One region of the Bacillus sp. 5w2 genome, then DNA from elsewhere that is predicted to be linked to it. Evidence: riboswitches for the same ligand, from Rfam matches in the RefSeq annotation. Region 1 holds a riboswitch; each other region holds the start of a gene.
What was found. Region 1 has a riboswitch for thiamine pyrophosphate ahead of thiM (hydroxyethylthiazole kinase). Riboswitches for the same ligand answer to the same signal wherever they lie in the genome.

Region 1 (8,413 bases):
TGTTTTGAGTATTTATTTTAATTTTCATTTAAATTAAATTATTCGAATATATCTTAACTAATGAATTTCGGAGGTAGTTTATCATGTTTTGGCTACAATTTCTTACGTTACTACTCTGCATTTTTATTGGCGCACGCCTAGGCGGAGTTGGTCTAGGAGTAATGGGTGGCGTTGGTATGGCAATACTTGTTTTCGTCTTCCACTTACAACCTACAGCTCCGCCTATTGATGTAATGCTTATGATTTTAGCAGTAATTACAGCTGCCGGTGCACTGCAAGCCGCTGGAGGAATGGACTACCTTGTTCATCTGGCTGAGAAAGCATTACGAAAAAATCCAAAGCGCATTACATTCTTTGCTCCAATTGTTACTTATTTATTTACACTCTGCGCAGGAACTGGTCACGTTGCTTATTCTGTACTTCCTGTTATCGCAGAAGTCTCTCGCGAATCTGGTATTAGACCGGAACGACCAATGTCAATTGCCGTAATCGCTTCCCAACAAGCAATTACAGCTAGTCCTATATCAGCTGCAACAGTTGCACTTTTAGCAATGCTAGCTGACTATAAAATCACTTTATTAGATATTTTAAAAGTAAGTATCCCTTCTACTTTCATCGCTTGTATGGTAGCTGCATTTGTTGCTAGCAAAATGGGGAAAGAATTAAATGAAGACCCTGAATACTTAAAACGATTAAAAGAAGGAATGATTCCTAAGATTGAAGAGAAAAAAGAATTTGTTGGTGTAAAAGGAGCTAAATTATCAGTTATCCTTTTCCTAGTAGGAACTTTTCTTGTCGTACTTCTCGGTTCATTTGAAGCACTTCGTCCAGGATGGATAGTTGATGGGAAGTTAGCCCGTCTTTCCATGCCAAACACAATTGAAATGGTTATGTTAACGATCGCAGCTCTTATTATTATTTTCTGTAAACCAAATGTAGAAAGCATCGTGTCTGGTAACGTCTTTAAAGCGGGGGCAACAGCAGTTGTTGCTATTTTCGGGATCGCTTGGATGGGAGATACTTTCTTTAACGGAAACTTAAATATGATTCAAGGATCAATTCAGCACCTAGTAACAAGTGCACCATGGCTATTTGCCATCGCATTATTCATTCTATCTATTTTACTATATAGTCAAGCAGCAACAGTACGCGCTTTAATGCCTCTTGGATTATCACTCGGTATTCCACCAGCACTACTAATCGCGATGTTCCCTGCAGTAAATGGATACTTCTTCATTCCAAACTATGGAACAATCGTTGCTGCCATTAACTTTGATCGCACTGGTACAACTGGCATTGGTAAATATGTTTTAAATCATAGCTTTATGATTCCAGGCCTAATCGCAACATTCACTTCTATCGGAATTGGAATGCTCTTAATTTCAATTATGTTTTAAAGAACAAGCACAAACCCAAAGTTTTAAAGGGTTTGTGCTTTTTTAATCAAACGTTTGTTTAAATATTTTTAACTGTCCATTCTGCCATTATGTTCTTTAATATTTGTGTGAAGTCCGCTGGGAAAAGATGACCCAAACCTTCTCTCACAATTAATTTACAGTTCACATTATATTTCTCGAACATCGACATTAATTGAAGCGTGTTTTCGTAAAACGGATCTTTATCTCCCGTAACAATATATCCTTCTACATTCGTTATATCATTTGATACGACTATACTTTCAATTGCCTCAACATCTCGAATAGCGGGTATAGCTGCAATAAATTTTTGAGTCTCTAACATATTCTTTAACGCTAACTCTATCGCTATATTCCCCCCTTGAGAAGCTCCCGCAAGGATGGTGTCTTCCAAGTCATATTTACCCATAAAATCATTAAAACTTTTCATAATATCTTTTATAGCTATATCATGATTATCCCAGCTATAAGAATTCATTCCATGTACTTGTGAGGATTGAGAAAAACCTAACATATACTCACGTAATATTTCTTCTCCATACCAATACGGTGCAAAATCATTTATGTTTGATCCTCTCCAATGTAAAGAAAATAGTCCTGTCTTCGCCTCTTCATTTCCATAAGTAAATAATTTCGGGTCGGCTGTTAGCTGCTGTTTCTTAAAGATTTCTTCACACTTTTTCACTATCATTTTAAAAGCTTCATTCTCTCGTAATTCCTTTAAATCTTCATCCTGCATAAGTGTATGTGGATTCCACCAAATCCCCTTTTCTAAAGCTTCATTTAAACTAACAATTGCTTCTTCATACTTCCCTTCTATCGAAAGTACACACGCTTCCCAAAAGCTAGTTTTATCCATCCTTTCAGGGAACTCTCTTTTCGCTTTATCTATGTATCTATAAATAACATCAAAGTCTCCTTGTTCGAATAAACGAAATAATTCATTTTGCAACTCTACAAACTGTTTACGTTTCAAACAATCATCTCCCTTTTTCTAAATATCAATATCAGAAAAAAATAAAAAGCTATGTAGCCTTTTAATACTACATAGCCTTCTTCTACAAACTGTTACTTACTTCCTCTACTAGCTTCTTCGTACTTTCATACGCAGATTCTGCTAAACTAATCGCGGAAATAACGGAAACACCGTCCGCACCTGCTTCTATAACTGAAGCTGTATTTTCAATTGTAATACCACCAATTCCGACGATCGGTATTGTAATTCCTTGCTCTCTAAAATGAGCTAAACATTTCGTTCCTTGCACAGCTTTCGTATCTTTTTTCGTACTCGTTGGGAAAATAGGGCCAACACCTAAATAATCAGCTCCGTTTTCAATTGCCCAACGTGCTTCTTCAATTGTATGTGTAGATACACCAACAATTTTATCCCCCATTTTTTCACGAACAGAAGTAATTCCTTCATCATCTTGTCCAACATGCACGCCATCTGCATCTAACTCGAGAGCTAGTTCCACATCATCATTTACGATGAATGGTACACCGTACTCCTTACAAATTGCTTGTAGTTCTTTTGCGAAACAAATGCGTTTCTCTCCCGTTAAAGCGCCTTCCCCCTTTTCACGAAATTGAAAAATTGTTATACCGCCTTCAAGTGCATCTCTCAATACTCGTAGTGGCTCCTTCGTACAATTGTTACTTCCCATAATAAAATATACTGATAATAACCTAGACATTTCAGCCTTTGTAATCCGCGACATCTAGTTCCCCTCCTTACTATATAATCTCAATCTTCCCATACTTCTCAATATCACCTGAAGTGGTATTCGCTAACTGATTTAAAAATTCAATTTGGAAACTACCCGGTCCCTTTTCCACTGTCTTGGCAGCTGCTAGTTCCGCAGCTACACCATAAAATGTTAATGCGGCTACCGCTGCCTTTACATAATCCTTTTCTATCGCTACAAATGCTCCTATTACAGAAGTTAGTAAACAACCAGTACCTGTAACTTTCGTTAAAATAGGGTGACCATTTTGAATAAGAATAGTTCGCTCTCCATCTGTAACAACATCTTCTTTTCCAGTAATTACCGCAACTGTATTCAATTCGTCTGCTGCCTGCTTTGCAATACTTACGACATTACCATTTCCAGCACCAGCGTCTACTCCTTTAATTTCCCATCTCTCATTAATAACATTCGCTATTTCAGCTGCATTTCCGCGAATAATCGCTAACTCGATTTCAGCTGGAATATGTCTCGCAACTTCTGTTCGATACGATGTTGCTCCTGCACCAACTGGATCAAACAGTACTGGTACATTGTTCACATTTGCTGATTTACCTGCAAGTAACATTGCTTCTACTTCTTCAGGGCGAAGTGTCCCCATATTTAATACTAACGCTCCAGCAATGCTAGCCATTTCTGCTACTTCTTCTTTTGCATACGCCATTACAGGCGATGCCCCTAACGCTAACAAACCGTTAGCTGTAAAATTTGTTACAACGACATTTGTAATATTATGAACGAGCGGATTAGATTCTCTCACCAAATCCACTACTTTACTAATTTCTTTTATATTCATCATTCTCATCCCCTAACTATAGTGATGGGAGATACACAAAAAGACACTTTGCGCGTACGCAAAGTGCCTGAACATGTGCTTTTACACTCTCCCTACGCTGGCATTATCCAACAGGTTCAAATGGTCAATGACGGATTAGTCATACTCTCAGTTTGCATCCACAAACTCCCATGTGTTTAGTATTCTTCTACTTCAAAGTCTACTCTTATTCTAGTAAAATAACAAGTTCTTTACTTTTCTATTTAATATAGAAGCAACTAATAAAACAATACGTATAATAAATAAGTATCTATTTCTCATAGTCTCATCATGGTGCATATTATGTTCTGTCGCCATCATTCACTTTCAAACAGATGTTATCCCACTAAAAAACGTTCAAATCTGGAGCGAAACTGAATCTCAAGAAGATGTATGCTATAGTTAACGTATGGAAATTTGAAAGGATGTTTTAAATATGTCAAAAAGCGTTGTAATCGCTGAAAAGCCTTCCGTTGCACGTGATATTGCTCGCGTACTGAAGTGCGATAAAAAAGGAAACGGCTACCTTGAAGGTAGTAAATATATTGTAACTTGGGCTTTAGGTCATCTCGTTACATTAGCAGATCCAGAAAGCTATGATGTGAAATATAAAAAGTGGAATTTAGAAGATTTACCGATGCTACCAGAGCGTTTGAAATTAACGGTGATTAAACAAACAGGGAAACAATTTAATGCTGTAAAAAGTCAGCTTCTTAGAAAAGATGTAACTGAAATTATTGTAGCAACAGATGCTGGACGTGAAGGAGAGTTAGTCGCTCGCTGGATTATTGATAAGGTTCGAGTTAACAAACCAATCAAACGTCTATGGATTTCATCCGTTACTGATAAAGCAATTAAAGATGGCTTCGCTAATTTAAAACCAGGTAAAGCATATGACAATTTATACGCTTCTGCAGTTGCACGTTCAGAAGCTGACTGGTATATCGGTCTTAACGCGACTCGAGCTTTAACGACTCGCTTTAATGCCCAGCTGAATTGCGGCCGTGTTCAAACACCTACTGTCGCTATGATCGCTAATCGTGAAGATGAAATAAAGAACTTCAAAGCTCAAACTTACTACGGCATCGAAGCTCAAACAACGAATCAGTTAAAACTAACTTGGCAAGATGCAAACGGCAATAGTCGCAGTTTTAATAAAGAAAAAATCGATGGTATTGTAAAAGGTTTAGATAAACATAATGCTACTGTTGTAGAAATTGATAAAAAACAGAAGAAGTCATTCTCTCCTGGTCTTTACGATCTAACTGAATTGCAACGTGATGCAAATAAAAAGTTCGGTTATTCTGCGAAAGAAACATTAAACATTATGCAGAAATTGTATGAGCAACATAAAGTGCTAACGTACCCTCGTACAGATTCACGCTATATTTCATCTGATATCGTTGGAACACTCCCAGAACGTCTAAAAGCATGTGGCGTTGGAGAGTACCGTCCTTTAGCACATAAAGTATTACAAAAGCCTATCAAGTCTAATAAGTCATTTGTTGATGATAGTAAAGTAAGTGATCATCACGCAATTATTCCAACAGAAGGATACGTTAACTTCTCGGCCTTCACAGATAAAGAACGTAAAATTTATGATTTAGTTGTAAAACGTTTCTTAGCCGTTTTATTCCCAGCATTCGAATACGAACAACTAACGCTACGCACAAAAGTTGGTAATGAAACGTTCATCGCACGCGGAAAAACTATTCTACATGCCGGCTGGAAGGAAGTATATGAAAATCGCTTTGAAGATGATGATGTAACCGATGACGTAAAAGAGCAACTTCTACCTCACATTGAAAAAGGCGATACATTAACTGTGAAGTTAATTATGCAAACATCAGGTCAAACAAAAGCACCTGCACGTTTTAACGAGGCGACTTTACTTTCAGCAATGGAGAATCCTACAAAATATATGGATACGCAAAATAAACAACTTGCTGATACGTTAAAATCAACTGGTGGATTAGGTACTGTAGCGACACGAGCTGATATTATCGACAAGCTATTCAATTCATTCTTACTTGAAAAACGTGGTAAAGATATTCACATTACTTCAAAAGGTCGTCAGTTACTCGATTTAGTGCCAGAAGAGTTAAAATCACCTACGCTAACTGGTGATTGGGAACAAAAGCTCGAAGCAATTGCGAAGGGTAAACTGAAAAAAGAAGTATTCATTTCAGAAATGAAGAACTATACGAAAGAAATTGTTTCTGAAATTAAATCGAGTGATAAAAAATATAAACATGACAACATTTCAACGAAGTCTTGTCCAGACTGTGGTAAACCAATGCTGGAGGTAAACGGCAAAAAAGGAAAAATGCTCGTTTGCCAAGACCGTGAATGTGGTCATCGTAAAAATGTATCTCGTACAACAAACGCTCGTTGCCCACAATGTAAGAAGAAGTTAGAATTACGTGGTGAAGGCGCTGGCCAAATTTTCGCATGTAAATGTGGCTATCGCGAGAAATTATCGACATTCCAGGAGAGACGTAAAAAAGAATCTGGAAGCAAGGCTGATAAGCGCGACGTTCAAAAATATATGAAACAACAGAATAAAGAAGAAGAACCATTAAACAACCCGTTCGCAGAAGCATTAAAGAAATTAAAATTTGATTAAACAAAAAGGTTCCTACCTCTATCGGTAGGAACCTTTTTTTATTAATGAATAATTTTACTTCCTTTTGCGTTCTCAACAAACTTTTCACTCGATTTGTTAATTGGTGTTTTCAATAATAACGCAGCGATAACGATGACTACTACGAACACACTTAATACAAGTAAATCTCTAATAACTATATCCCAAAGCATGCCACCTACTGTTTCACGAATTGCACTAATTGCATATGTGAATGGTAAGAACGGATAAATTGCTTGGAAGAATGGTGGTGTCATTTGAATTGGGAACGTACCACCCGATCCTGCTACTTGAAGCACAAGTAAAATGATTGCCATCGATTTCCCAACGTTTCCGAAAATAGAAACGAGCGAGTACACGATACAAACAAATACTCCGCCAATAAATAAACTAAATAACACAAACCAGAATTTATCGACTACGTACGTACCGAGTAAGAATATATCCCCCATCGATACGATAAATGCCTGCGAAAGACCTATCGTTAAGAATGTTAATAAACGTCCAAAGTATATTTCATGGCTCTTATAATTCGCGCCCTCTTCATGTACTTCTACCGTTAATAACGAAACCATTAATAGTGCGCCTACCCATAATGCAAGCACTGTGTAGAATGGTGACATCGCTGAACCGTAGTTCGGCATTGCAAATAACTTATTCTCTTTTAAATTTACTGGATTCGCGAAGTAATCACTTTGCTTTTCAACATCATTTTTCAATAAGCGTATGATGTCTTTTATATCCTCTTCTGATTCAAAATCACGAATTTTATTTGCTAAGTCTTTAATCTTTTTCTCAGTCTCCGGCATGTCAGCTTTAATGTCTGCTAATTTCTTTCTACCGTCTACTAAGCCTTTTGATGAATCTTCTAGTAGCTTTTTAACATCTGGAAGCTTTTTGTCTGCATCATTTAAAATTTGAGTTGTATTTTTCGACATCTCTTTTGTACGAGCAATTGCTGTATTGAAATTAGGTACAATTTCTGAATCATACGTCGATAATACATCTGTTAATTGAGCTGACCCGCCCTTCGCAGCGTTGTTAATACTTTCAATTACATCTTTTGTAGGTTTCTGTCCATTGTTAAGAAGTGTAATTCCCTTATTCGTTGCATCTACACCTTTTTGCAGACTACTTTTTGCTTTATTTAATTTTGCAATTCCATTATTAAGGTTTTTATCACTACTTACATCTGCTAAAACCTTATTTGTACTTTCTAGAACTGGAATCATATCATCGATTAAACCAATTCCAGCTTGGAATTGACCATTTAAACTTTTTAAGGCTTCCTTCGAACCTTCTAAACCATTAACACCTCTATTTTGTACATCCTCTAATGCTTTTTGGACACTAGATTTAGTACTTTCAAGACTATTCTTTGCTTTCTCATAATCCGCTTTTGCATTATCATATATTTCATTTGCATCTGCTTTAGCTTGATCTACTGTGCTAACTGCTTTTTTATAATCTGCTACAAATGTTTCATTGTAATCTTTTTCCGCTTGATCAATTAATGAGTTTGCTGCATCTAACTTTTGATTTGCTACATCTGTTACATCTTTCTTTACTTCTTGTCCTGTACCGATAACACTTACAATATCTTTAATGCCGTTATTTGCATTTTCCATACTACCTTTAAGCTTAGTTAAGCGATCCACTCGCCCTTGGAAGAAGCTTTTTCCAAAATCAGTCGTGGCTGAGTTTTGAAGTTCAGTAAATATATTAATAAGATATGAAATATTTTCTGTACGAGCTTGCAGTTGATCTGATACTGCATTTAAATCTTTCTTTGCTT
Region 2 (8,413 bases), on a different contig from region 1:
TATGTATTCCCGTCTGCCGCTTAGATTTTTCTGTACTGTAAATACCTCTCGTTATAACACTCCCATATACTTACTGAGCGTACCATCTGATATTCCTAACCTTTTATATACTTCACACTAGCAGAATAAAAAATCTCGTCCGTCGTATCATCAAAAAAACTACTAGTTACGGAATTCAATGACGGTGAAGAAATTCCTACAAAAAAAGCCCTGATTAGGGCTTTTCATTCTACTTTTCCAGCAAGCTCTCCATGAAATTGCTAATTAAAAAAATTGAAAAAAGACGCACTTAGATTGATGCGTCTTTTTGTGATACCTCTTTTGTGAAATCATATAAAGCAATTGCGCCTAAAAGAACAAGTATACCTTGAGGAACATCTATCAAAATAGTTTTCCAAATTTCTGGAACTACCCATTTAATATTTGCTGCTGTTTCAAGATATGTTTGAAAATAACTAATCGTAAAATTAATTATCCCTAAAAATACAAACAACGATAGACCAAATCGAATTAATTTCTTATTTGTAAACATGTAACACCTCTCAAAATTCATTGGATATTCCTACTTTTGCTTCTTTTTCATTTATGCATCTATATATTTAATTTTAACACATCAAGAACTCCAAAAGATACAATATGCATATTTACATATTGTATTAACAGCATTCCATAATGATTTAGAAATTCCTGCAAGAAAAAACAACTCCGTTACAGTTAACAGAGCCGATTTCTTTCTTGTTTAACTTCAAACCACCAATCTTTACGTTCAAGGTAGAATTTCATTCCATTACGTTGTGCATCTGAAGTTGGAGCAGTAACGAAGTTTGATTGTAAAATAAAAGTCGCAGAAGTTTATCCAGTTAATGCGTAGAAAATTAAATTAACTAACTTATCGATATGCCATTTTGCTATATCCGCAGCACTATCGACTTTACGCAAATCTGACAAGAAAAAATATATAGATAGGTATTATCCATACCTATCTATAACATTACTTCCATTCTTTATCCGATTACATCTTTTACTTCTGTATTCACTGGCCACTTTTCTAAAGTATAAGCCATTTCCCAAAATGAATATTCATATTGACTGCTAATAATGAAATGCTGTTTCATTCGCTTACGGTCAGACTCTGTTACGTTTTCAGCGATAGTATCTAATCTTGTAATTTGCTCTTCAACTAGCGTACGGAACCAATCAGATCCATAAGCAGAAATCCATTCGTTATAAATTGGTTCTTCTGGCTGACACTCTTTTAAACGCTCACCAATTTCATAATACAACCAATAGCAAGGTAAAATTGCTGCAATGATATCGCCTAAATGTCCTTCATACGCAGCACGATACATATGTGAAGTATAAGCGTATGCAGTTGGAGCAGGGATAAAACTATCTTTTTCTTCTTGAGTTATCCCTAGTTTCTTCGCAAAATTCTCATGTAAAGATAATTCCGCCTCGTATGTATTTTGAGCATGATGTGCCATACGAGCTGTCGTTTCTAATTCCAGTGCTTTTGCAGCTCCTAAAGTTTGTACTCTAGCAAAATGACTCAAATAATATGAATCTTGCAGCACATAATAGCGAAAACTAGCTAAATCTAACGTTCCTTCACCAAGTTGTTTTACAAAAGGGTGATGAAAACTAGCTTCCCAAATTGAATCTACTTCTTGACGTAATGATTGTGAAAATTTCATTTAAATCCCTCCCATAATGTATAAAATTTAAGTATTTACCCACAATTATTAAATCTGTAAAATAAAAAAACTTTCTTTACAGGCGTAAAGAAAGTGAAATTGACAGTATTTATTCATGAAATAGCAATGTCTTTCCCACTTCCCTACGCTGGCATTAACCAGATCAGGTACTAAGAGTCTCAAATTCCCATTTGATCTCAGCCTATAATAGGCCCCCCTAGTGGATAAATATTTAATTTTCGTATTGTATTCATCATAACATACTTCATGTTACTGTCAAAAGTATTCATGATACTGCTACTTAAAACCCTTCTTCTTCCCTTACTCTTAATGAAGTTTCAATAATCATATCTAATAGTTTGCTATAATTAATTCCCGCTGCATCTGCACTTTTTGGTAATAGACTTGCTTGTGTCATCCCTGGTAATGTATTAACCTCCATTACATATGGAATACCGTCTTTCACCATCATATCAACCCTTGCATAAACACTACATTTTAATGCTTTATAGCAAGCCAGTGACGCTTCGTTTACACGTTCTTTCAATTCAGCTGGAAGTTCAATAACTTCTTCAATAGTACCAGCATCATCATATTTCGCATTGTAATCAAAGAACTCCGCCGCATGTCGAATTGAAATGATGGGTAACTGTTTTCCATCAAAAATGGAACATGTAATCTCGTCACCTTTTATATACTTCTCTATTACTACTTCAGAATCCCATTCGAACACAGTTTCCAGCATTGAAATTAATTCGTCTTTATCATATACAATCTTTACCCCGACACTCGAGCCACCAGAGTTTGGTTTTACCACTAACGGAAATCCTAACTTATCTAATTCATCAAGATTTAGATCCTCCATTTTTGTAAGTTCAATCCAATCTGGTGTTTCTATTCCTTCATAACGTAAAATCTTTTTCGAAATGTTTTTGTCCATACATATACCGCTAGATAACATATTGCTCCCGCTATAAGGAATACCTAAACTTTCAAGCGTTCCTTGAACAGTCCCATCTTCTCCGTATTTTCCGTGTAATGCAAGCAGCGCAAAATCAATGTCTTTCGCTTTTTCGATTAAATCCATTTTTTCGTTTAACGTAATTGGAACAATGTCATACTTACTTTTATCTAAATGTGCAATCATTTCATTTCCAGTCATAATTGATACTTGTTTTTCAGAGGATACTCCTCCCATAATAACGCCAATTCTCATTTCCTCAACTCCAAATTTCATTTTTTATTGTATCACCGATTATTTTGATTCCCCGAACAATTTCTTCTTCTTTCAAACGTGAAAATCCTAATCGAAAAGTGTTCGTTCCTTCTCCATTAGAATAAAAAACATCTCCAGGAGAAAATGTAACCCCCTGCTCATAACACTTTTGCAAAAGAGTACGGGCATGAATTTTTTCTTCTAACTCTATAAATAAATGAAGTCCACCATCACCGGTCATTCTTTGAAACGGAATGTACTCGTTACACGCCCTAACAGCTAACTCATATTTTTTCTTATAAACAGATCTTGCCTTTTTTAAATATTTTTCAAAATATCCTTCATGTAAATATTGAAACAGAACAGCTTGATCTAAAGTAGATGTGTGAATTGTTCTTGCTCTTTTTACACTCTCTAAATAATGAATCAGTTCTTTATCTGCAATGATCCAGCCTACACGTAAACCAGGGAAAAGTACCTTTGAAAAGCTACTAATATAAATCACATTATTACCAGCGCCAGCAAAAGTTAATAATGGTGCTAAATGTGATCCTGAATAACGTAGCTCTTCATTAAATCCATCTTCTATAATAGGAATCTTATATTTTGAAAATAATCTCATCAGTTCCGTTCTTTTCTCCGAACTCGTAACAATGCCGGTTGGATTATGATAGGAAGGAATTAAATACGCAAAATCAAACTCTTTTTCACGCAAGCTTTTTTCAACTTCGTTCGTATCAATGCCATCTTCATTCATATTAATTCCATGCACTTCAAGTCCATGTAAACGGAAAAGCTTTAGTGCAGCATGATGAGTCGGATTCTCACAAATAACCCGCCCTGACTTCTTCGATAACGAGGATAGTACAATGTCTAATCCTTCTGTAAATCCATTTGTAATTAAAATATCTTTATTTGAAATATCTACACCTTTCATTTCCATATAATGAAGTAGATAATTCATTAGCGGTCTATACCCTTTTGCGTAACCGTAGTTTAATACGACATCACCTTCAATGGACATACGAGTAAGAAAAGCTCTTTTGAAATTTTCCACATCAAATAGCTTTTCATCTGGAGCGATGCTGTTAAAAACAATCATTCCTTTTTCCCAGCGAACACCATGTTTCATTAAATCTAATTCATCCGCTAATAAGGTAACTGTATTAAGTTTATTTTTCCAATCTATTTCAACAGACGAAGTGTTTGAAATATCAACCTTCGCAACAAAATTCCCTTTTCCTTTAACTGCATAAATGAGTCCTTCTTGCTCTAAATCTGCATAGGCAGCGAGTACAGTATTTCTGCTCACACTTAATAATTCACTTAGTTCCCTCGTTGAAGGTATTTTTTGTTCCCCGAGCAAGTGCCCTTTCATAATCATCTTTTTTAAATAATCTTTCAATTGAATATAAACGGGACGATCTTTGACAACTTTAAAATCTTTAAACAAATCCTTACCCCCTGCAATTATTTTTGCATATTAATTTCATTCTCAAAAGGTCCACTACATATGTATTTTTTATTAAGGGCGGTACGGTTTTATAAAGTGAAACTTTAATCAATGGTGATTCGTCCCGACCATTGATTATTACCCTTCACCAATTGATAATTTTACTACCCGTTAATACGTGACAAATCTTTACGATATAAGTTAATTATATCTTTTAAAGCTGCTGCTGCGGCTCCGCGTGGATTAGAAGCACCACCAATTGTAGTAACTTGTCCCATCGTATCTGTAAAGAACGTAATCCCTTTTTCTGTCCCATTTACATTTGCTAGCGGATGATCTTTATCTATTTCGTGTGGTTCCACATGAAGAGCCACTTTACCATCCTTATCCTTATATGCTGAAGCTATTAATTTAATATATTTATTATGTTCTTTAGCTTTTCGAATTTGTTGTTTTGTAACCTGTTCGATTCCTTTTATATGTATATCGGCAAGTGTATTCTCTGTTCCCATTAAACTGTTTGTCAAAAGTATCAATTTACACGCACTATCAGAACCACTTACATCTAATATTGCGTTCGTTTCAGCAATTCCTTTACTTTGTGCTTCTTTCAGTGCTTCTTCAAACGTAATATCCTCCTCATTCATTTTCCAAAGAATATAATTTGTAGTCCCGTTTAATATTCCTTCTATTTTTTCAATATGGCAACCAGCTAAACTAAATTGACCAATATCAAGCGTCGGTAATGCGGCCGCAGTTGCACCACTATATCGAATTCGTACATTTGCGATTTTTGCCGCTTCATTTATTTCTCTCCAGTTTGTAACGAGTGCGCCTTTTGAAATTGCTACTATATCCATTTGTTTCTCAATCGCTTGTTTTATATATTGTTTCCCTGGATTTCCATCTTTAAGATTTGTAATGGTTGATTCTACTAGTACAGTACCACTTATGTTATCTGTCGCTCGTTCCTCCGGATAATGTTCAATATATTCTTCAATTGCAGCGCTACCGCCACCATACTTTAATAAATGATGAATAGACAAACCTTCCTCATTATGTATTGCAATATTTCTACCTAATACGCCGCTTACAACTAACTCTATTCCATATGCTTCATATATATATGAATATTTTTCATTTAATAATTTTATAAACTCTCTTCCTACTGTTCCATATCCTGATAATACAACTTTAATTTTCATAATATCCCCCCATTTTTTCTACCATATCCCTCTTTCAATATAATATAAAGCGCCCTCGAATTCCATCGAGAGCGCTTTATTATTACCTATTTTGGTAAACGTGATAGCTTTTCTGCAATTGTTCTATAAAACTCTTGAATACTAGAAAAACCTAACGTGTCTGAAACACTAAGTCCTACCATATCGAGATGATCCCAATTTGTTTTCGTTTCGATATGATTCCATTTTCCAATCTGTAAAGGCTCATTACTATTTACAGTAGCATTAGATGATGGTGCAATCATAGAATTTGTATTTACTACACCATCATTTTGCCACCAAGAAGTATCAATTAATGGACGATTTTCTTCATATCTTGCATAGGACCCTAAGAAAAATGCATTCCCCATTAACACTTTATTCATTGTTATATGAGGCAAATGTAAACCTGTTATAGGCGCCGCTTGTGATGCATGTCCACTATAAGATAAGTAGTACACATCTGATTGCGTCTTTACCCAATTATTGAGCTCCTTTGCACCATCTGTACTTAAATCCCATTGACTTATATCCTTTGTATTTTTCCAAAGTGAACTATTTAGGATGCGATCAGTATATTGGAAAAAAGACTCTCCAGTATTCTTCTTTATACCCCATTGATCCAATTTAAAATCATATAACGATAAATTATTGTTTCCTCCAAAACTTGCAGCTGTAATGAGTAAATCTTTGACGAACGGCAGTAGAAGACTACCATCCGCAAGTGTTGTCCCATTGTGAGGAGTTGCTAATGTTGTAACACTATGAACATATGATTTCTCGCCTTCAAATAGTGGTGATATATTCGTGTTCGGATGATTGTTTACATAATTTTTTTCTTCAAAACTGCCTTCTTTTAATAGCTGTACTAATGTTCTAATCGTTTGTCCACCCATGCTATGCCCAACTAAATGAACTTTATTTGTTTCACTCCAATTTGGTGCAAAACCACTATAAGTTCTGCCAAAACGATTATGTCCATGTTTCTCAGCATGTGCGACACCATAGTCTACTGTACCACCGTTTATTTGCGCATATAATTCACATGCACGATCCCAGTTACTAGAAACAGGTCCAACTGCAGCAGTATGTACTGTATAACCATTTCTTTTTAAATCTTCTTGTATATCATGAACACCACCCCAATATTTAACCCCTAACATTTCCTCTCTACCCCACCCAGCAAATCCATTCACTAATATGATAGGATAATTATTTTGTTGTCTCTTTTCAGCGTGAGTTGTTTTTGCTGCGAATAAAAGCACAGTCCCTATTGCGAATAAACATATTTTTAAAAATAATTTCCCCATGCTTCCTCCCCCTAATAAAACGTTTACATTTTTCTGTAAAAAAGATATACATATTTAGTTTATAACTTAAACATAATGTAAAGTATTTTATATACATTGTATATATAGAAAGCATACACAAATGTTGATAAATATTAATTCAAGTAAACATTTACTTTTTACAATATAACTTGTAAATCCGATTATTTGAATTTATAATTAGATTTAGTTTCTTCATGTTAAATGGATTTAAAAATCATAAGAAAACTAATTTCATTACTTAAGAAGGAGGAAAAGTCATGCAAATCGAATTAAATATTCATACATTATCTCAACCTACTAAAATAACTCCATCTAATCTTGAGCGTAATACTATCCCTTCTACTAAACTTGAAGTTAAAAAATTAAATGATCCTATCAAATTTGATATTCGTTCATCTGAAAAAGAAATGAAACAACCTGAGCATAAATTTAACGAATTAGATTTATGGAAGACGTTAAAGGATAAAGGTGTTCCTTTATGGATCATCCTTGAAATGCTACAAAAAGTCCGTAAAGAAAAAGAAGCTCAAAATAATTCAGTTCAACATTCAAATGCGATTGAAGAAACGCATGAGACTCGATTAAATGAAGTAATGTAATATATGTTATATGAATGGCCTATACACTAAAAAGAGTTCGAGGTTGATAAAGTTTCTATCAGCCTCGAACTCTTTTTTAAGGTTTTTCTTCAATCGTTACAAACTGAAAAGATAGTTCTTCTTCCAAACCTTTAATTAGCTTTTTTACTTTGACATTTTCATTAACCAAGGTATTATCTGTCGACATTTTAGGCTTTTCGTCACCTAGTGATTGTTTCAAATGAAGAAGGTGCATTTTCGTTTCATTTGCCTTTATTTCTTTATACACACTATTTTTTGATACCATTACATACCATTGCGTTGGATATTTACGAGTGTTACCTATCCAAGCGTCACTATCGTATGAAACAGGAATCTCTTTTCCTTCTAATTCAATACTTTTCATACTCTTTTCATCTTCATGTGTAAACAACAGCGAGCCCTCTTTCGGGAATTTCGGTAACTTATCTATTAGTTTTAAATTGGATCCATTATCTCGTTTACGAAAAACATTTGCTTTAATCATCGCTTGTGCTGTGGATTCATTTAAAATTAATACCTGTCCATTCCCATATTTACTTTTTTTCACAGAAAACACTTCATTTTCTTTGGTAATTTCTTGATAACGACTAATAATTGGTGAAGCTTTATTTTCATCCCCAATGATTATTAAACCGTTTGCAGGAAATGAATTCTCCTTTTTAGAACATGCACTAAAACTTATTAAAAATAGTATCGTTAACATAAAAATAGTTAAAGTTCTTTTCATCGCGTTTCCTTTCATCATACAGTTCATTTTTTCACATATTTTTGTGTAATCTTACAAGCTAATATACTCTATTGCTCCATAACCTTATACAGCTTTTGCAGGTAACGCCAACGGGTTATAAAGAAATATAATACCTGTATACATATAAA
Region 3 (8,413 bases), on a different contig from region 1:
TTCTACTACAATTACGTTTTTTCCAGTAATGTTTACGTCGATATCTTTTAATAGTTTTACTTTTCCAGTTGTTTCTGTTTGATTTCCATAGCTAGATGCAGAAATAAAGTCGATTGTTACATCGTTTTTAATGTGACGAATTAAATCAGCAGCGAATACGAAAGATCCTTTTAATACAGCGATGACTATGATTTCTTCTCCTTCAAAGTCACGTTCGATTTGAAGTGCTAGTTCTTTTACTTTTTCTTGCAATTGTTCTTCAGAAATTAAAGTGTCTTTTATTTCAATATTCATTGGAGTCCTCCTACAGTGTAAAACTTGCGAACATTTCGACTGTAAAGGATAGAAAGGAAAAAGTCAAAGAAGACATAAGGTTTTTACAAAAATCCCCACAAAATAGTCAGATGATATGATATACTGATTATATTAAGAAAACGCTTCCATAAAGGGTGATTATGATGAGAAAGAAAGAGTATACAAGTGCAACATTTATAAAAGCATTACTTTTAACAATTGTTCTTGGTAGTTTGGCTTACATAATTGATGTACCAGCGATTCGGATTTCACTAATTGGAATGACTTTAGTATTAGGCGCAATTTCCCACGGTATGATGTCACAGCTGCAAGAAGCTGGAGTCAATCATATGAAAGATCATATAGATGAGAAATGAGAAACCTTCACGTATAGAGAGTGAAGGTTTTTTGTTTCTTACAAAAATGTAAGGTAGTTGTAAGACAAATCGATAGTTGCATAGTAGTGTTTTGGATAAACTATAAGTGTAAGGTAAAAGGCAAGCATATTTTAGGTAAATTAAGTTTTAGGCACTCTATATGTGAAAAAGGAGTAGGAGGGCATGGAGAAACGTTGGACGACCTTTTCTTTTTTAGCAACTAGCAACACCGTAATGCTAGCTGGCGAAATGGATTTTTTGCACTTGTTTGATCGAGAAGATGATCATTCTTCTTCTAAATTTACAATGAAATGGAATAAATGGAGCGAGAGTTGTAGGTTTGAAGAAGAGACCCCTAATGAAGAGCAAAAGATTATTTTGACAAACCCTATTAAAGCGTGGATCGTTCAACGTCGTAAGTGTAACGTCAAAAATCACTTCAAGAAAACTGAGCCGAGACAATTAGTTATCGCTCCGGCCCGTTCTACTTCTAAATCACGCGAAAGTAACATGTAAATATTGAGACACACACCCGAAAAAACATCGTATATATTGCGATGTTTTTTATTTTTCTACAATGAAATCTTTAAATGAAATATATTTTATCTGCATCTTATATTTATATCTCTTGTTTATTCTAGTGATACATCCGATGCGAAGTGATGTAAAACGTATAAAAGGAGAGAAATAAAATGAAAAAGAAACTATTACCAATCTGTGCGATGGCACTTTTAACAGTAGGATATTCTTCAGTAGCGAGTGCGGATACTGGAACAGTAACAAAGGAAGAAGCAACGCAACTGCAACAAGATAAAGCGAAAAAAGAAGCAGCGATTAAAGAACAGCAAAAAAGTGAAGAAGAGAAAAAGAGAATGGCGCAAGAGCAGTTGAAAAATGATATGGCTAAAAAAGAGGAAGCGATAAAAGCTGGACAAAAAAGTGAAGAAGAGAAAAAGGGAATAGCACAAGAACAGTTAAAAAATGATATGGCAAAAAAAGAAGCAGCAATTAAGGAACAGCAAAAAAATGCTGCAGCAAAAAAAGAAGTAGCAAAGCCGGTTGTACAAGGTGAAAAATTACCAAACACTGCATCAAATAATGTAGTAATGATGGGGTTAAGCGCGTGTCTTGTCGCAATAGGTACATTATTTGGTTTGAATCGTCGTAATAAAGTTAAGGTGTAAATAAAATATTGTCCTATAAAGAGCGGGAAAATTTCACATATTAAAAATGGTAGGTTATTCCTACCATTTTTTTGCATGGAGGGATGAAAATTGAAGTTACTTAATTATATCGGAATCATATTGATGGCCATCGGGCTATTTATGGGATCATATTACGCAGTGGAATGGTATAAAGGAAAAAGCTCTGCTCAACAATTAACGAAAGAAGAAATAAAGAGCCTTAACAATATACAAGATAATAAACTTTCTCACGAAACATCTGTAACTTCTCAAGTGCCTTCTTCTCAAACAGAACATAAAGAAGGAGAAAAGGTAGCGATATTAAATATACCCAAAATAAAGAAGAAGTTTTCTATATATTGGGGAGCGGATGATGCAACTTTGAAGAAAGGGGTTGGAATGTTCGTTAGTGATGTAACGACAACGCCATCTGGAGGTGGACATACTGTACTAAGTGGGCACCGGGATACTGTATTTACCGATTTAGGGGAGCTAAAAGAAAAAGATACCCTTGTTTTAGAGTATGATAATAAAATTTACACATATGAAATTCAAAAGACATGGATTACCCATGCGGATGATCGTACTGTTATTATAAAAAAAGAAGAACCGATATTAACACTGACAACTTGCTATCCATTTGATTATATAGGGGATGCACCAGATAGATATATTATCGAAGCGAAGTTAACTGCGAGCTATGCAAAATAAGATTGTAGTTTTTGAAAGTGGGAAGGGGATACATAAGTTATGGCAAAAAACATTTTAATTGTGGAAGATGAAGATATTTTGCGTGAAATATTAAAAGATTATTTTTTGAGTGAGCAATATATAGTGTTTGAAGCAAGAGATGGGAAAGAAGCTTTAGTTGTATTTGAGCAAGAAGAGGTGGATTTAGTTATTTTAGATATTATGTTGCCGGAACTTGATGGGTGGTCCGTTTGCCGAAGAATCCGTAAGACATCTGAGGTTCCTATTATTATGTTGACGGCGCGTGTAGATGAAGACGATACGTTACTTGGATTTGAACTTGGGGCGGATGACTATGTGACGAAGCCGTATAGCCCACCAATTTTATTAGCAAGAGCGAAAAGGTTGTTAGAAAGTAGAAAAGTAACAAAGCAACTTTTAGAGAATGAAGATGATACATTATTAATCCATGGTATTCACGTCCATTTTCCGTCACGTACTGTTACGGTAGATAAAACAGACATTAATTTAACACATACAGAATTTGAAATATTAGCGTATTTTATGAAAAATCAAGGGATTGTTTTAACACGAGAGCAACTCATTTCAAGAATTTGGGGATACGAATTTGCCGGTGATGATCGAACGGTTAATAGTCATATTCGTAATCTAAGAAATAAATTAGGAGCGAAAGCAAAATACATTACAACTGTAGTACGCACCGGATATAAATTTGAGGGGAATGTATGAGAAAAGGGATTGTACTAAAATTATTTACTCTCACAACGGCACTATGTATGTTAATTTTAGCGACGATATTTATTGGACAAACGATATTTTTTAAACAATATTATGCGAATCGAAAAGTGGAAGATATTAAAGTGAATTTAAATTCCTTTGAACAGAATTATTTAAATAATGCCGGAAATGCAGAAGGAATTCAGAAGCTGGAGCAAGACTTTTTAAGAGAAAATAATACGTGGATTACGACATTAGATCAGAACGGGAATTTAAAACATGCAGATGATTTTTATTTTGAGGTAACGATAGATCGTAGGCAACAGAAGAGTTTTGGACATCAAATATTCAAAATTCCCTTATACAATCTCGTCAATATTGAGGAGATTGATAATAAATCATCAGAACAGTTTTTAGGCCAAGAAATTTATTTTTCTGGAATGAAAAAAGAAGATAGTTTTATTCCATTCACTTTCTCGTTATCTAAGCAGACTTTAAGCGGATGGAATAAACCGTTAGAAAAAGCATTTAAGGAGAAAATGAGTAAATTAGATCAGGAGAAAAAGAAAGCAGCGGGTGAACAAGTTGGTAAGGAAAAGAAGCCGGTCGTTCAGGAGCAAGTTGCCCAAGAACCAGCTGCCCAAGAACCAGATGCTATCATAGGAGGGCGTGTTACGAAAGTACAGTTTCCAGATGTAAAAGGCCCCGTAAATCCAATTTATAAAAACACTTTATTTTTGGATAGCATAAAAGAATTTCAAACGGATGTAGTACTAAAAGAGGGTAATCCAATAGAGTATTCAACAAAGACAATGGACTATGAAAAAAATGATATAAAATATAAATTATTAATGCAACCGATAAAAGAAAAAGACGGATCCATAACATATATATATGCGATGGCTTCCTTACAGCCTGTAGATGAGGCTGTACAAATGGTACAAGATTATTACATCTACATCATTGCATTTGTAGTTGTTCTTATTTTTCTCGCTTCGTTCTATTACTCTAAACAAATCGCAAAACCGTTATTAAAAATAAATGATACAACGAAGAAAATAGCGCATTTAGATTTCACAGAACAAATACCGATCACTTCAAAAGATGAAATTGGTGATTTGTCGAAAAATATTAATGTATTATCCAATAAGCTCCATTCGCATATTGGACAGCTAGAACAAGATATTGAAAAGGAAAGAAAGCTAGAAAATACGCGGAAAGAATTTATTTCTGGTGTTTCGCACGAATTAAAAACACCGCTGAGCATTATGAAAAGCTGTATTTCTATTTTAAAAGATGGAGTAGCTGAGCATAAAAAAGAGTACTATTTTCAGGCAATGGAACGAGAAGTAGATAAAATGGATACGTTAATTTTGGATATGCTTGAGTTAGCTAAATTTGAGTCAGGTACATATAAAATGAAAATGGATTCATTTTATATCGATACAGTAATTGAAGATATATGTGAACACCTTTCTGTAAAAATAGAGAAAAAAGAACTTCGTGTTCATAAAAATATAGGTCCATTTGAAGTGATAGCAAATCAAGGCCGGATTGAACAAGTCATCGTGAACTTCATTACGAATGCCATACGTTATACACCAAATAAAGAAGATATTATTATTTCTACAATAGATGAAAAAGATCGTATAAAAGTATGTATTGAAAATAAAGGTACTCACATTGAAGAAGAACAATTAGATAAAATTTGGGATCGTTTTTATCGCGTGGATGCAGCTCGCCAGCGTTCGCAAGGTGGAACAGGTCTTGGGCTTGCCATTTCAAAGAATATTTTAGAACTACACGGTGTTGAATATGGAGTAAAGAATACAGAAGATGGTGTATTATTTTATTTCTACTTATTGAAAAAAGCGTAGATGATGCATGCTACGCTTTTTTAATTTATTTTCATATTATCTTTACCTAATCTTTATTTTTAAGCGATATAATCTGATTAGAAAATGAGGTTATGTAAGGAGTCGATGAACCGTGCATAGCAATTGGCTAAGTATAATGGTATTTATTTTCTTTTGTGCATTTATTGTATTTTTAATTGATATTACGATATGAAAAAAAGAGCGCTCATTAAGCGCTCTTTTTGTTTGAGTTTAGTCGATAAGCATTGATACTCTTGAATAAACGTGGTGAAGTGATAAATAAAAAGATAAGTAAAACGGTACATAGAATATAGGAACCAATCATTGTACTACCATTTACGATTAATGAATATAGCACAGCTGATTGACCTTTCGGTGCATATTGTCCCCAAAAAATAATACCGGCAATGAAGTGACAGAAGTAGCGAGCAAAGCTACCAACAAATGTAGCAACAATAATGTAACCAATAACTTTCTTTCCTTCGTTTTGTTTTGAAGAAGGTTTGTCTTTACGGCTACCTAAATTGGATTGGTCTTCGCTATTTTCATTGGATGTTAAAAGTGCTTTTTGAATTGGACGATAGAATAAACCAGCAAATCCAATGAATGCGAAAGCAACGAAGTATTCAATGAGTACTTGAATTGGTGTGACGATAATGGCATCGCCAACGACAATTTGTAATAATCCCCAAATTAAGCCTCCTAAGAAAGCCATTTTGAAGCCCCAGCGGTATGCGATAATAAAAATAGGAATCATAGCGAATGAGATGGAACCGCCTGTTGGAAGTTTGATTGATAATGGTAAAATGTCGATGACCAAGGCGAAGGCTGCAAGAATGGCAGATTCGATCATCGCTTGTAAATTGGTGTTACGCATGTTGTCTCCCCCTAAATCCAAGTTGTACAAAAAAGAATAGGTATCATAGGAGGATACGAAATACGTAAATAAAAAAGAGGTATGTATTTCGGACGTTTGCACAATCCCTGCGTTAGCATTAACTAACAGGTTCGAAGGGTCGGAACGAAGTGTTCCCTCTCAGCGGCATGGCTCCCCCTGTGATAACGAGATTCTTTATTTGCTATTGTTTATTGTAAGCGAAATGGATGAGAATGGCAAATGAATCAAGTATGACAATAATTGAAATATAATTGTATTGAAATGTTAATAAATATGAAGCGAAAAGATATAGTCCAAATGAAATAGAATATGCTATAATTTTTTTGAAAATAATTATCATTCTCTTCTGAGGGGGAAGGTTATGAGCTTAGTAGATATTAAAATTGGCGAGAAAGTGTTAGTAAAAAGTATTCAGTCTTTAGATCAGTTATTAAAGCGTAGACTAGCTACTTTCGGTCTTGCGGAAGGAAGCGAACTTCGCTTGAAACAGAAAGCGATGTTTAAAGGTCCTTGTACATTGGAGTGTCGTGGACAGTTAATTAGTATTCGTCATTGTGACGCGAAAATGATAAAGGTGGAATTAGCGTGAATAAGGTAGCTTTGCTAGGGAATCCGAATACAGGGAAGACATCATTATTTAATGCACTTACTGGTTCTTATGAATATGTAGGAAACTGGAGTGGTGTAACAGTAGAAAAAAAGGTTGGTAAATTAAAAGATAAGCAAGGAACATTAATTGATTTACCAGGAGTGTATGATTTGAATCCAGTTTCACGTGACGAAGGTGTCGTTACGAATTTTCTACTAACAGACGAATTTCATCATATGTTAAATATTGTGGATTCCTCGCAGTTTGAACGAAATATGCATTTAACGTTGCAATTACTTGAATTTGGAAAACCGGTTTCAATTGGATTAAATATGGTCGATGTGGCAAAGCAACGAGGCATTGTAATTGATGTAAAACGGTTATCAGAACTATTAGGTGTAACAGTCGTTCCTGTCGTTGCAAGAAGCGGAAAAGGCTGTGAAGAACTGCTTACTACTCTTAAAGAAAATGACAAAAATGAGAAAAAACCATTCATTATTTCATATGGTGTACCAATGGATGAAGGAATTGGAGAGGTAATCGCTCTTTTAGAGACAGTGAATTATAAGCATCCGAGATGGTTAGCCCTTCAATTTTTAAGCAATAACGAAGTAGTAGAAAAAGAAATGAAAGCATTACCAATTTATAAGGAACTTGTAGCCATTCGATCTCGCTTAGAAGGAAAACTCGATTGTACGTTAGAGGAGCACATTTACAAAACTCGTGAAGCGTATATTGAAAAGTTAAAAACAAATGTTATGAAGCATGAGAAAGAAGGAAAAATTCCTTTTTCGGAAAAAATCGATAGGTTAATTACACATAAAATTTTAGGACTTCCAATCTTTTTAGCAGTTATGTTTTTTATTTTTCAGGTTACGTTTACGTGGATTGGTACACCTTTATCTGATATGTTAGATGGATTTTTTGGCGGGCAGCTTACGGATTGGGTAACGGCTGGACTCACAAGTATTGGTGCTTCTGACTTTATTCAAGCACTCGTTACAGAAGGTATTATTGCTGGTGTTGGTGCGGTATTAGTATTCGTGCCACAAATCTTTGCACTATTCTTTTTCATTTCATTATTAGAAGACTCAGGATATATGGCGCGAATTGCAGTTGTTATGGATAGAATTATGGAGTTCTTCGGTTTAAACGGAAAAGCATTCATTCCGATGATTATCGGTTTTGGATGTAATGTTCCAGGTATTATGGCAGCGAGAACGATTGAACAAGAAAAAGAAAGATTACTTACAGTGCTTGTAACACCATTTATGTCTTGTTCGGCACGTTTACCTGTATATGCGTTATTTGCGGGAGTATTCTTCCCTCATAGTCAGGCAACTGTTGTGTTCTCTTTATATGTTGCAGGTATTGTTCTAGCGTTATTAGTTACAAAAATTATGTCTCTGACAATTTTAAAAGCGGAGAAGTCTATTTTCGTCATTGAACTACCTCCTTACCGCGTGCCGCAAGCGAAAACGTTATGGCTGAGCACATGGGAGAAGGGGAAAGGATTTGTTCGTAAAGCTGGTACATTCATCTTCGGTGGCTCGGTTGTCATTTGGTTATTAAATTATGCAGGTCCATCAGGATTTGGTGTTGACATGGGAGACAGTTTCTTAGCGATGATTGGTGGATTTATCGCACCACTATTTGCACCGCTTGGCTTTGGAACTTGGCAAGCTGGGGCATCCCTTTTAACAGGATTTTTGGCAAAAGAAGTTGTCGTTTCAACAATGGCGATTATTTATGCGGTTAAAGAAGAT

Region 2: linked by a shared signal. The riboswitch ahead of tenA (thiaminase II) and the one ahead of thiM (hydroxyethylthiazole kinase) in region 1 are both predicted to bind thiamine pyrophosphate.
Region 3: linked by a shared signal. The riboswitch ahead of thiT (energy-coupled thiamine transporter ThiT) and the one ahead of thiM (hydroxyethylthiazole kinase) in region 1 are both predicted to bind thiamine pyrophosphate.

Annotation. Positions count from the first base shown of each region.
Region 1 covers NZ_JBTIWT010000007.1:101,012-109,424, forward strand. The annotation lists gene ACXY7N_RS14610 (anaerobic C4-dicarboxylate transporter family protein) at 84-1,397, shown strand; gene ACXY7N_RS14615 (alpha/beta hydrolase) at 1,456-2,391, opposite strand; gene thiE (thiamine phosphate synthase) at 2,474-3,133, opposite strand; gene thiM (hydroxyethylthiazole kinase) at 3,150-3,956, opposite strand; TPP riboswitch at 4,029-4,138, opposite strand; gene topB (DNA topoisomerase III) at 4,411-6,600, shown strand; gene ACXY7N_RS14635 (YhgE/Pip domain-containing protein) at 6,642-8,413, opposite strand, start outside.
Region 2 covers NZ_JBTIWT010000016.1:47,902-56,314, reverse strand. The annotation lists partial or broken gene ACXY7N_RS22365 (hypothetical protein) at 1-179, opposite strand, end outside; gene ACXY7N_RS22360 (DUF3937 family protein) at 290-553, opposite strand; partial or broken gene ACXY7N_RS22355 (N-acetylmuramoyl-L-alanine amidase C-terminal domain-containing protein) at 715-849, opposite strand; gene tenA (thiaminase II) at 1,005-1,694, opposite strand; TPP riboswitch at 1,818-1,923, opposite strand; gene ddlB (D-alanine--D-alanine ligase) at 1,996-2,910, opposite strand; gene pdxR (MocR-like pyridoxine biosynthesis transcription factor PdxR) at 2,915-4,363, opposite strand; gene ACXY7N_RS22335 (homoserine dehydrogenase) at 4,528-5,568, opposite strand; gene ACXY7N_RS22330 (esterase/lipase family protein) at 5,655-6,896, opposite strand; gene ACXY7N_RS22325 (DUF3914 domain-containing protein) at 7,175-7,516, shown strand; gene ACXY7N_RS22320 (lipoprotein BA_5634 family protein) at 7,593-8,279, opposite strand; gene ACXY7N_RS22315 (FtsX-like permease family protein) at 8,333-8,413, opposite strand, start outside.
Region 3 covers NZ_JBTIWT010000017.1:70,906-79,318, forward strand. The annotation lists gene hpt (hypoxanthine phosphoribosyltransferase) at 1-294, opposite strand, end outside; gene ACXY7N_RS23225 (hypothetical protein) at 456-671, shown strand; gene ACXY7N_RS23230 (hypothetical protein) at 855-1,187, shown strand; gene ACXY7N_RS23235 (LPXTG cell wall anchor domain-containing protein) at 1,364-1,855, shown strand; gene ACXY7N_RS23240 (class D sortase) at 1,946-2,566, shown strand; gene ACXY7N_RS23245 (response regulator transcription factor) at 2,606-3,295, shown strand; gene ACXY7N_RS23250 (sensor histidine kinase) at 3,292-5,160, shown strand; gene thiT (energy-coupled thiamine transporter ThiT) at 5,369-6,037, opposite strand; TPP riboswitch at 6,124-6,225, opposite strand; gene ACXY7N_RS23260 (FeoA family protein) at 6,420-6,647, shown strand; gene feoB (ferrous iron transport protein B) at 6,644-8,413, shown strand, end outside.